Regions from separate parts of the Thalassotalea insulae genome, predicted to be linked through region 1. Evidence: riboswitches for the same ligand, from Rfam matches in the RefSeq annotation. Region 1 holds a riboswitch; the other holds the start of a gene.
The links. Region 1 has a riboswitch for lysine ahead of lysC (lysine-sensitive aspartokinase 3). Riboswitches for the same ligand answer to the same signal wherever they lie in the genome.

Region 1 (5,917 bases):
TCTGCCGTTAGCTAAATAACCTAAGATAAAGTAAGCTATTCTATGCCGATATATTTATGGACCTGAACCGATAAGCGCCAATTATGTTTAATACAAGTATGAATCGCCAATTCCGTTGCGCGCTTTTTCTGGCTGATCGGCTGTAAATAAATCGGGGTATCGTTAATTTGATGCTCTGCTATTAGCGCCAGCAAGTCATCTACATGTTGCTCTGTTGCAACCGGATGTTTAATCTCATTTGCCCGTTGCATCGCCGACGTTAAAATCGGATAGCCACCTTTCATCTTTACTTTTGGTGACACAGTCACCCAGCAATTAGCCGTTGTTAACACCTCAAAAGTTCCTGAAGTTTCTATCTGGCAACTATAACCGGCTTGTTCTAAGGCTGAACATAAAGGCACTAAGTCCACCATGCAAGGCTCACCGCCAGTGATCACGATATGTTTAGCCTGAAAGCCCTGTTCGTTAAAAACCTTAAGGATCTCTATCGGACTCAGCGCTGACCAGGCTTCAGTTTCCTGAGACTTAGCTAGCATTTGTGCTGCTGGTATTTGCTGATCTAAATCAATTTCCCAGGTATGTTTTGTATCACACCATGAACAGCCTACCGGGCAGCCCTGCAAACGAATAAATATTGAAGGTTGTCCAGTAAATGAACCTTCTCCCTGAATCGTTTCAAATAATTCATTAATTTTATAACTTGTGGTGTTCACTTTATGCTTTAGCCCGTTGATGATTTACAGTAAAATGCGCAAGTTTTTTATTATACCCCGAAAGAGCATCAAATATGAGTAATAAAGTCGTTGTAATTTATTCTGGTGGCATGGATTCATTTACTGTCCTTAATCGTGCGTTAAAGGACGGAAAACAAATTTATGCGCTGTCTTTTGATTACGGCCAACGACACGTTAAAGAACTCGACTGTGCTCGCACAGTTTGCAACCACTTAGGTATTGAGCACAAAGTTATTGATATTTCTGCAATCAATCAATTATTAGCCGGGTCATCATTAACCGATGATATTGACATCCCTGAAGGGCATTATGAAGCTGATAATATGAAATCTACGGTCGTGCCAAACCGTAATATGATCCTATTGTCACTGGCGGTGGGTTATGCAGTATCTGTGGGGGCCAGTCAGGTATATTACGGCGCACACTCCGGCGATCATGCAATTTACCCGGACTGCCGACCTGAATTTGTGTTAAAAATGAATGAAGTATGTCAGATAGCGAATTATGAACCCGTGGAAATTTTTAGCCCTTATCTGAATGTATCTAAAACGGATATTTTAACTGATGGCTTAAAAATGGGCTTAGATTATAGCGATACTTGGACCTGTTATAACGGCCGAGAAAAAGCTTGCGGTAAATGTGGTGCCTGTCAGGAACGCTTAGAAGCATTTAGCGATAATAATGCCGTTGACCCACTGGCTTATGAAGCACAATAAAAAAACTTCACGACAAAAGAAAAAGCTCAGCAATCGCTGAGCTTTTTCTTTATCCGGTCAAGATTAATGTTAAGCAAACAAACTGCTATGCAATTTTTCTACCGCTTCATTCGCCTGTTGTTCATCCACAAGAAAACACAAATTATGCTCACTCGCTCCTTGGCAAATCATCCGAACATTAATGCCTTTTAAGGTATCAAAAATACTGGTACCAACCCCATTAGTACGATGGATTTGATTACCGACCACCGCGATTAATGACAATCCGTGCTCGACAGAAACTTCACATAGCTGTTCAAGTTCCTGCACCACGGTAGAATTTAATAATGCCTGAGTTGAACCTTCTGGATTATCAAAAGTCATGGCAACACTGATTTCTGACGTAGTGATCAAATCAACACTGAGTTCATGTTTTGCTAAGACCGCAAATACATTCGCGAGAAAACCGCTAGCATGTAGCATTGCTGGGCTTTTAACTGTGACTAAGGTCTGTTCTCTGCGCAACGCAATGGAACGATATGTCGGTCTCGATTCCACTTGTTGTTGAATGCGGGTGCCACCTTTTTCAGGCTCTTTACTGGAACCGACAAATACCGGGATATTTTGCCGCATTGCCGGGATCAGCGTGGCCGGGTGTAAGATCTTTGCACCAAAGGTGGCCATTTCTGCCGCTTCACCAAAGCTGATCTCTTTAATCGAGCGTGCTTGATCAGTAATACGTGGGTCGGTAGTAAATATCCCAACCACATCGGTCCAAATTGCCAGATTATTCGCCGTTAATGCTTCCGCTAATAAAGCAGCACTATAATCAGAACCTCCACGGCCTAATGTCGTAGTTTCACCTTGCTCATTTTGACCGATAAAGCCTTGGGTCACTAACACCTGATGTTGAAGTTTAGGGGCGAGATATTCTTTCGCATTTTTCTGTAACTGTTCAATGTCAACCAGCGCCTGACCGTATAAACTATTCGTTTTCATCACTTGGCGAACATCAAAATACGCGCTATCAACGCCTACAGATTGTAATACTTTGGCAAAAATACGAGAACTCATTTGCTCGCCGTACGATAAAATAGTATCTGCAATGCTCTTACTGTGATTAATACCCTGCGCCTTCGCGTGTTCAGCCAGTTCATCCAGCAAAACAGAAATTTCGTCACTTAATTGCTGATCGTTAAGCTGAACTAAGATATTTTGCTGAATGTCGCTGATGTTCGCTAAAATTGATTGTTGTTCACTAGCTGGAATATTTTGCTGACTTAATCGTACCAGTAAATTAGTGACACCTGAACTGGCAGAAACGACCACTAAACGATTAGTAGCGTCATTTTTAACGATATCGGCACAACGTAGCATTGCCTGAAAATCAGCAACACTGGTTCCACCAAATTTAGCAACAGTTAAATTGTTTAACGACATGAACTACCCTCTCTAGCAGCGGGCATCAATAGTACACTATCAAGTAATGTAATGGATAACATATAAAAGGTCTCCCTAATGGTCGTATGTGACGACAAAAATATCTAAGGAAGAGCATGACTGAAGAGTATCCGCAACATAGTACGGAAATATACGTTTCAGCCAGAAGCTCTCCACCCTTATCTATCTAACGCTGGACCTTGGTCCTATGTTAGTAGCGGTGACAATCCTAAGGATTCAACCTTAGTGACCGAAACTGCAATGCCACACATATACAGCTCCTCGGCACTAGTCCCCCTCAATAACCGTCAAAGGAATGTGGTTCCTATTGTTATTTACCTGGCTAATGCACCTCTTCTGGTGTGTAATATCAGACCAAAACGTTTTAGCGCTATGCTAAGCAGTTCAGCAAAGCTTCAATATCTTTAGATAAAAGCTTTAATTTGAGTAATTAGTCTAATTTTACAACAAGGGCATTAAACCTTAGTATCAAAAAAAAATCAACCACTAAAAAAGTATTTCTTTTGCTATTCAAAGTACACGCTAGATTGCTAAAATATTGTTTTTAATCAAAGGGGATTAAAATTGGATTTATTTTTTCTGAAAAAGGTACTTGGTTTTCTATTAATGCCGCTTAGCATCATCTCTATTTTGTTGATAATCGCCATTGTTTTTTTCCATAAAAAGCCAAAATTAAGCTTTAACTGTCTGATTGCTGGTAGCTTGATCCTTATTTTATCTTCTATTGGCTGGGTATCAGATCGTTTAATATTACCGTTAGAAAGTCAGTACCAAAGTTATAACAACCCTACCGGTTCATTAAACTATATTGTGGTACTCGGCTGCGGTCATACATCAGATAAAAAATTACCGGCAACCGCACAACTGTTTACTTGTTCATTGGAGCGTTTAGTAGAAGCGGTGCGTATTTATCGTTTACACCCAGAGGCGCAAATCATTGCCTCTGGTGCCGCATTTGATAATCAGGAATCCAATGCTGAAAAAGTCAAACAAGCGGCAATATTATTGGGCATTCCTAAGCACAAGATACTGATCGAGAGTTTTCCAAAAGATACCGAAGAAGAAGCTGAACTTATTGCTCCTCGGATAAAAGGCAGCAAAGCGGCACTCATAACTAACGCCGATCATATGCCACGCGCGATTAACTACTTTGTTCAACAAGGGGTCGAAGTGATCGCGGCGCCAGCCAACTTTTATGTCAAAGGATTTGAGCAAGAAAAACGCTGGCTTTATTACCTGCCAAACAGTCAAAATTTAGTACAAACCACCACTGCATGGTATGAAACGCTCGGGCTATTAGTACAATGGCTTAAATCCTTTTAGGAAATAGGATATAAGCCAATATACAGCGACAATTACACCGGGTTATCGATATCAATAAACTCAGCATTAGGCGCTAGTTGTTCATTAAGGTGCTGAGCCAGTGCCTGTACGCCATAACGCTCAGTGGCGTGATGGCCGGCAGCAATAAAATGTATATCCATTTCCCGGGCAATATGGGTAGTTTGTTCAGAGACTTCGCCGGAGACAAAGCAATCTATCCCCTGCTCGGCTGCCAGCTCGATATATGACTGGCCTCCACCAGTGCACCAGGCAATCGTTTTTATCGCTTTATTTGATGGTGGTGCGATATGCAATGAGGTTCGGGCCAATTTGCAATCAACTCGCTTAACAAAGTCTTCAGCCGCAATAGCTGTTTTAAGTTGCCCCTGAATAGCGACACTTTGCTGATTACCTAGCTCTAGCGGCCCTGTAACTTCAATCTCTAACAACTTTGCCAGCTGGGCATTATTCCCAAGCTCAGGGTGAATATCCAGCGGCAAGTGATAGGCAAATAAATTAATATCATGATCTAGCAGTTTTTTGATCCGTCGATATTTCATGCCACGAATAACATAAGATTCATTTTTCCAAAAGTATCCGTGATGGACGATAATTGCATCCGCTTTCGCTACGATGGCCTGATCGATCAGCGCTTCAGTCGCCGTTACCCCGGTGATGATTTTATTGATTTGTTCTTTCCCTTGGATTTGTAATCCATTCGGACAAAAATCTTTGATCAGCTCAGGCGTTAATAATTGATTTAAATAGGATTCTAATTCTGCTCTTAATATCATAGTGCTACTTATTACTTATTCGTGAAGAATTCATGGGGGTGACATTGACCGGCTGCAATTTCGCCCGTAATTTCCATTGCGGTTTAATTGGCGTTAACGGCAACACCCGCTTTTTGGCAACAATAACATAAATAGACCCTAAACTTGGTAAATATTGCTGGGCAAATTTACGCCAGTTGCGGGCTATCACTCCCTGGCTCATTTGGTGAGCTAATGAAGAGTGAAGACAACGTTGATCCATTAATATTTCGTACCCCATTAGATTCAACCAATCTTTCACTCGCATGGCAGAGAAAAAGCGCTCATTCCACGGTCGTTGTTGGCGACGATAAGGGACGAAACTGTTCAACCCAGCTAAGCTTAATGGGTTATATCCGGTTAATACCAGATAGCCGTTAGGGATCAACACTCGATTGGCCTCGCGAATAACATGATGAGGATCCAAAGAAAACTCCAACACATGACTTAACACACAAACATCAACGCTATGTTCCAGTACAGGTAAATCATCGATGTCGGCAAAAATGGTATTCGCAGATAAATCACAAACTTTTTGTTTTTCAGAAACAGTTACCTGATGTTTAATCGCACATTGGCTACTGTCAATAAAACCGCTTAATGCCCCTATTTTCAGTAAGTGGTAACCGAAAAATTTTTGCCACCAAGGCGCCAGTAAACTGTTGATTTCGTCTAGAATCAATGGACCGTTAGGTAACTTTTGCCAACTTGATGGCGAGTGAGGCTGTCTAAATGCTAATGCAGGTTTCATTATTTATCTATCAGGTTCGTTAATATCATAGTACATGGATGGGCAATTTATCGTTACCACAGTATAATAACAGCATATTATTATTGAGGATGATTTATGTCACAAAGTCAAACGTTAAATCACGTTAACATCTCTCCAATA
Region 2 (5,917 bases), 1.3 Mb from region 1:
GCATTGTTGAACAAACGGTTTGATAATCGACTCATCAAAATGATACATCCGATTCCAGTTAACCCCAGTGATCGGATCAAAACGCCCTAAGGTATACTCGCCATTTTTGTGATTACAGCCGACCGGGTTGGCATAAGGCACTAAGGTGATATCACCCATGATTTCCATGTTACGCAGTAATTCCAATAACTGAAAAATGACCGCATTGCCCTGCACTTCAGCACCATGCATATTGGCCTGAATATAAACACTAGGCCCATCACCCAGTCCTTTAAAACGATAAACAGGTACGGTAAGTGCTGCACCACTGGCCATCTCACCAACATGCATCACTTCTTTAGAAAATTTCATCATTATTATTTCACTTATCTCAGGTACCAGTTCGCCGGCTCAGCATCACGAACAGGCGTTAATTTATCGTTTTGCCATACCCATTCACTGGCAATTTCATGACAAAGAAAAAATGGCATACTTTCGGTAAAACCATAAGCACCGCACAAACCAAACACGAGAATATCGTCTACGGCGATATCGTCGGGCAAAGGTAAATGTCCGAGCTTATCCAGACTAGTGCACAATGGCCCGTGAACATCAAACCCTTTAACTGATGCATGTGAATCGCGTAATAATTTAACCGGAAACGGCTGTTCGGTAATTGCCGGACGCAACAAATGATTGATTCCGCCGGCTAAGACTAACTGCTCTTGAGCATAATTAGTTTTTCTATCAACAACCGGCGTTAAGTAATAACCACATTCTGCTACCGCATAGCGTCCAAGTTCCAACCATAGTTCTTCAACACCAGCTTCACTCTTTATCTTTGCTAAATCTTCAATAATTTTCGGCCAAGACAATTGTTGCCCTTGCTGTAAATAATCTATGCCTAAGCCACCGCCCAAATCTAATATCCGTAACTGCATGCCGATTGATTCAGCAAGCTGACAAAGCGGTGGTACCATCTGCTGCCACAGTTGATACATTTTCTCGTTGCTGAGCATATTGCCCCACTGGAAAATATGCAGACCACAAAGGTCGATTGCAAGAAAATCGCTAACCTGAACGTGTTGCCATTCAGCCACTGATAGACCAAATGGCGTCAGTGCATTACCACCAAGTGGGTTTTTCTCACCTTCTGGCCATTGTAATTGCACCCGCAGCAAGACCTGAGGCGTTACCTGCTCAATAGCCGCGGCTTGGTTTATCCACTTAAGCTGATTAATACTTTCAGCAACAAACACCCGCACGCCTTGTTTTATAAAAGCATGAATTTGCCGTTGTGATTTTGCCGGCCCTGTGTTTAATACTCGCTCAGGTAAAATGCCTTGCGCCAACACTTGAGATAATTCGCCTGTGCTGGCAACATCAAAATTAAATCCCGCCTGATCTAAGGTTTGAATAATACGCGACAATGGGTTTGCTTTAACGGCAAACCACAGTTTGATCACGTCCTGTTGCTGCAACTTAGCTAAATGCTGTTGTAGCTGCTCGAGATCATAAACAAAGCAACCGTTAGCGACTTGATACTCAATATCATCGGCAAACTGTTGCTGTAACGATGCGGCTAACGGCTTAGCTAACCAATGCGGATGTGCTGACATATGCTCACCTATTAACGTAAAACAGACTCAAGCTCTAACGAGGCATCGCTTTTTTCATCGCGATATTTCACAATTAAAGCACACGCCATATTTAAACCTTGTGATTGCGCCCAAGCTCCATTCATTGGGCGAGTACCTGGTACCACCACCGCACGCTCAGGAATATCTGCACCTTTTTCTAGCATCACTTGATTAACACAATCATAAACAGGCACAGAAGCCGATAACGACACCCCTGGTGCTAGCACCGCGCCTTTTTTCACTACGATACCTTCAACGATCACCACACCAGCACTTAAAAATGCGTCATCTTCAATAATCACCGGACTAGCGCCTATCGGCTCTAACACCCCACCAATTTGCACCGCCGCAGAAACATGGACATTTTTGCCGACTTGAGCACAAGAACCGATCAATGCATGGCTATCCACCATAGTGCCGGAATCAACAAAAGCACCAACATTAATATAGGCCGGCGGCATTACAATGACACCAGGCGCAACATAAGCACCGCGGCGCACAGACGAGCCCCCAGGTACTAAACGAACGCCATCACTGACAGTAAACTGACGAGCCGCGAGATTATGTTTATCAACAAAGCCTTGATAATTGCCGTTAAATTCAATATTTTCTCCGGCGCCAAATGCCGCGAGAATAGCCTCTTTTGCAGCGACATTTGCATGCCAGTTACCTTGTTCGTCCTGATTTGCTGCGCGAATAGTGCCCGTTTCTAGTTCGGCTAATGTGTCTTGCCAGCTCATTACTACTTCACTCCAATAACTTGTTTATTTTCAATAATTGCTAAATTTTGTTTGCTGTTAAACCAGCGACTAATTTGTTGATCAACTTCAGCTAAGCGATTCTCTGAATCTAACTCCTGTTCAATTAACGGTGCCCGTAATCTGCTATGATTTAATTGCCCTTTCATTGTCATCAGTACTTTAGTAGCAATAGGACTCGCCACTTGAAACAAGGCATCTACCGCGTTTTGCCAGACAGGAAATAATTCATGATGTTGACCTGCTAACGCCAGCTCGACATAGCGATGGGTAGCTTGTGGCCAGATATTGGCGGCAACCGACACTAAGCCTTTTACTCCAGCAGCAGCCAGATACGGCATCATGGCATCTTCACCACTATAAATTTCAATCTTGGGACAATGCTGGCGATACGCCAATAAAGTGGCTAAATCGCCACTGGCTTCTTTTAGCGCCCAACAATTGGGGTGATGCTGAATATTTTGTAGCGTTGAAACAGGAATAGTCACGCCACTACGTGACGGCACGTTGTAAATCATACAAGGGAAAGTGGCTTGCTCAAGCAGTTCATTAAACCAATGACTCAGACCTACAGTGCCCGGCTTAGCATAAATTGGCGAGGTTAATAAATAACCGTGAATAGCCATTTGATTGCACTGTTTAATCCAGGCTTTTTGCGCCGCCAGGTTATAGCCGCCAACAGCCACCATAATAGGGACATTAAGTGATAGCTTTGTAACACACTGAACCACGGCCAATTGTTCATCAAGAGTTAATGCAAGCCCTTCGCCGGTACTACCAAGTAAGGTAATGCCATTACCGGCCTTCGCCTGCAGCCGGGCCAATGCAATCAGATTATCAAAATCGATGGCACCATCAGGCCGCATCGGCGTCACCAGAGCGGTCCACAATGAGATGTGGTTTAAATTTGTTATGTGATTTGTCAGATTCATTTCTCACGAACTCTAGTTGTTCGGAGAACTTAGTGGCGTTTGTAATACCTGTATTCGCCACGAACGGCAGAGAGGCTTACAAAGGCCAGAAGCTCTCCACCATAAATTTGCTTAATTTATTACTCATCAAAATAATAAATTAAGCACAGGTGACAATTGTTAGGATTCAACCTAAACAACCGACAGTTGCATCATCAAAAATGTCACTGCCTCGGCGTTAATCTCCATCATTATCAATCATTAGAGTTTGATCTCTTCATGATAACTACCTAGTTAACGCTCCTCTTCTGGCCCTTTTTAGTGAGTTAATGAATAAAAATCATTCTACAAACTAACTCACGGGAATAAGGGACGCGATTATTAGAACATTTATTCTAACTTTTGACAATAGCCGAAAACGACTTTATCGGACTTTTACACTTTCTGACATTTGCCAACAAAAACACCACAATCTACTCACAGATTCTCACTGCGTTTGAACTTAATATCCTTGGAGTCTAAATAATTAACAAGGAATTTAACAAATGAAAAACATTGCAATCCCTAGTTTGATTGCCATTGCTGTACTGTTAAGCGCTTGCGGCGGTTCAGATGCAAAAAATAAAAAGCCGGATGTTGTCGAGCCTGTCGCCTCGGTTTTCGCTAAGTATCAAGGCATCTGGGAGCTACCAGGCACGGGTAACTTATGGCAGATAGATAATGAGCACTTTAGTTCTTATAACTTCAATAGCTATGGCTGTGTCAAAACCGACAGCGCCCAACTTGATGATATTGAAGCGGCTGCCAGTTTATTATCGATTGATAACAACCAGCTAAGGTTTAGTGGGACCGGCTCCAATGACCAAGTATTTATCAGCAAGCAGCAATTACCTGAAAACTGTCAGCAAGAAAGTTTACTTTCCCAAACCGATCCAGAAACTAACTTTGAGTATTTCTGGCATACCATGAACGACTATTATGCCTTCTTTGAAACACGTAATATCGATTGGCAATTGGTTTATGATGAGTATCGTCCGTTAATTACCAGCTCAACCACTAAGCAGGAGTTCTTTGAAATCATTGAAGACATTATCTCGACCTTTGGTGATAGCCATCTAGCGCTTTATGACGGCGACGATGAAGATGTTAGCGGAGATGCATTAAACGGATTTATCTTAGAAGTGCTTCGAAGTTCGGTAGTTGATGCCGAAGAAGATTTTGCCCAAGCCTGGCAAGAATTAATGAACTACAACGACCAGGTAGTAGCCCAATTGCTGCAAGAACACCAACTTAACAGCTATCAAGACAGCAATGCTATTCGCTGGGGTAAACTCGCTGATAATCTCGGATATCTACGTATCGATAGAGTACAAAATATTAACGACAGCGAAGAACAGGATGGCGACAACTTTTTAGACACCCTAGCATTAATCAGCCAAGATCTAGCTGATACCGACATTATCATGCAAACGGCATTAGCGGATTTTACCAACAGCGACGCGCTTATTATCGATCTACGTTATAACGGTGGTGGCTTTGATAATATCGCGTTAAAAATAGCCAGTTACTTTAGCGATAAAGAACAAGTTATCGCCACTAAATCCATCAATAACCGCAATTACCAGGGCGACAATTATGAGCTTAAGCTAACAAAATCTCCGATTGCAGTCTTTGATAAGCCGGTCTATGTGATCACCGGTCGTAGCACTGGCAGTGGCGGCGAAGTGCTATCCATGGCATTAAAGGCCCTACCACAAGTCACCATGATTGGCGAACCGACTAATGGCAGTGTTTCTGATGTCTTAGACCATCAACTCCCTAATGGCTGGGCATTAACCTTAAGCAATGAAGTATACCGGGATAGTGAAGGTAAGGTTGTCGAACGTATAGGTGTCACGCCTGAGGTTGAAATGCCGGTCTATGCCACCCAAGACTTGTTATATTATTCCAACACACCGATAGATTATGTCTTGCAAGCAACTGACGCGATAACAGATACTACGCCAAGCAAAGCCGAAGTTGATCAGGCGTTTGAGCAATATTTTGTCCCGACGAAAATACCTGGCGTTGCGGTTGCCATCATTAAAAACGACAAAATTGTTTATCAAAAAGCACACGGCTTAGCCAATATCGAACAAGACATTGCCATCACTATGGACACACCCTTTAATGTCGGTTCTATCAGTAAAGCAATGCTTGCCGCAGGTATCATGCAACAAGTAGAGCAAGGCAATATCAGCCTGGATGATAAGCTGACCGAGATGAACCTAAGTTTTAACCCCAACAATCCTGCCAATACAGATGAAAGTGATGGCATTACCCTACGCCACTTAGTGACTCATACCTCAGGGATACGTGATAGTGATGGTTACGGCTGTAGCTACTACTTACACGAAAACAACCGTTCGTTATACCGTCTATATGGTGTTGAAGAGTGCCCAGAGTTTGTTCCTGTAGAGCCAACCACTTTCTTTGCCACTGAGTACTTCAACGAAAATGGTCGTTATGTCATGAACGGTATTTATAATGAGGACGAAGACGGCTTTCCTAATAAAACGCATCAATATAGCAATATTGGTGCGGGTTTGGCTGGCTATGCGGTCGAACAGAAACTCAATATCGACTTTTC

Region 2: it holds a riboswitch for lysine, as region 1 does, so the genes downstream of both, dapA (4-hydroxy-tetrahydrodipicolinate synthase) here and lysC (lysine-sensitive aspartokinase 3) in region 1, are expected to answer to the same signal.

The regions. Positions count from the first base shown of each region.
Region 1 covers NZ_BSST01000001.1:68,395-74,311, forward strand. Annotated here, with positions in the region: gene pdsS (proteobacterial dedicated sortase system histidine kinase) at 1-19, shown strand, start outside; gene queE (7-carboxy-7-deazaguanine synthase QueE) at 36-713, opposite strand; gene queC (7-cyano-7-deazaguanine synthase QueC) at 788-1,450, shown strand; gene lysC (lysine-sensitive aspartokinase 3) at 1,520-2,869, opposite strand; lysine riboswitch at 3,028-3,234, opposite strand; gene QQK06_RS00420 (ElyC/SanA/YdcF family protein) at 3,455-4,213, shown strand; gene QQK06_RS00425 (Nif3-like dinuclear metal center hexameric protein) at 4,246-5,004, opposite strand; gene QQK06_RS00430 (class I SAM-dependent methyltransferase) at 5,012-5,776, opposite strand; gene gloB (hydroxyacylglutathione hydrolase) at 5,873-5,917, shown strand, end outside.
Region 2 covers NZ_BSST01000001.1:1,395,444-1,401,360, forward strand. Annotated here, with positions in the region: gene QQK06_RS06395 (succinylglutamate desuccinylase/aspartoacylase family protein) at 1-354, opposite strand, end outside; gene QQK06_RS06400 (PLP-dependent decarboxylase) at 366-1,598, opposite strand; gene QQK06_RS06405 (2,3,4,5-tetrahydropyridine-2,6-dicarboxylate N-succinyltransferase) at 1,610-2,359, opposite strand; gene dapA (4-hydroxy-tetrahydrodipicolinate synthase) at 2,362-3,309, opposite strand; lysine riboswitch at 3,391-3,604, opposite strand; gene QQK06_RS06415 (serine hydrolase) at 3,834-5,917, shown strand, end outside.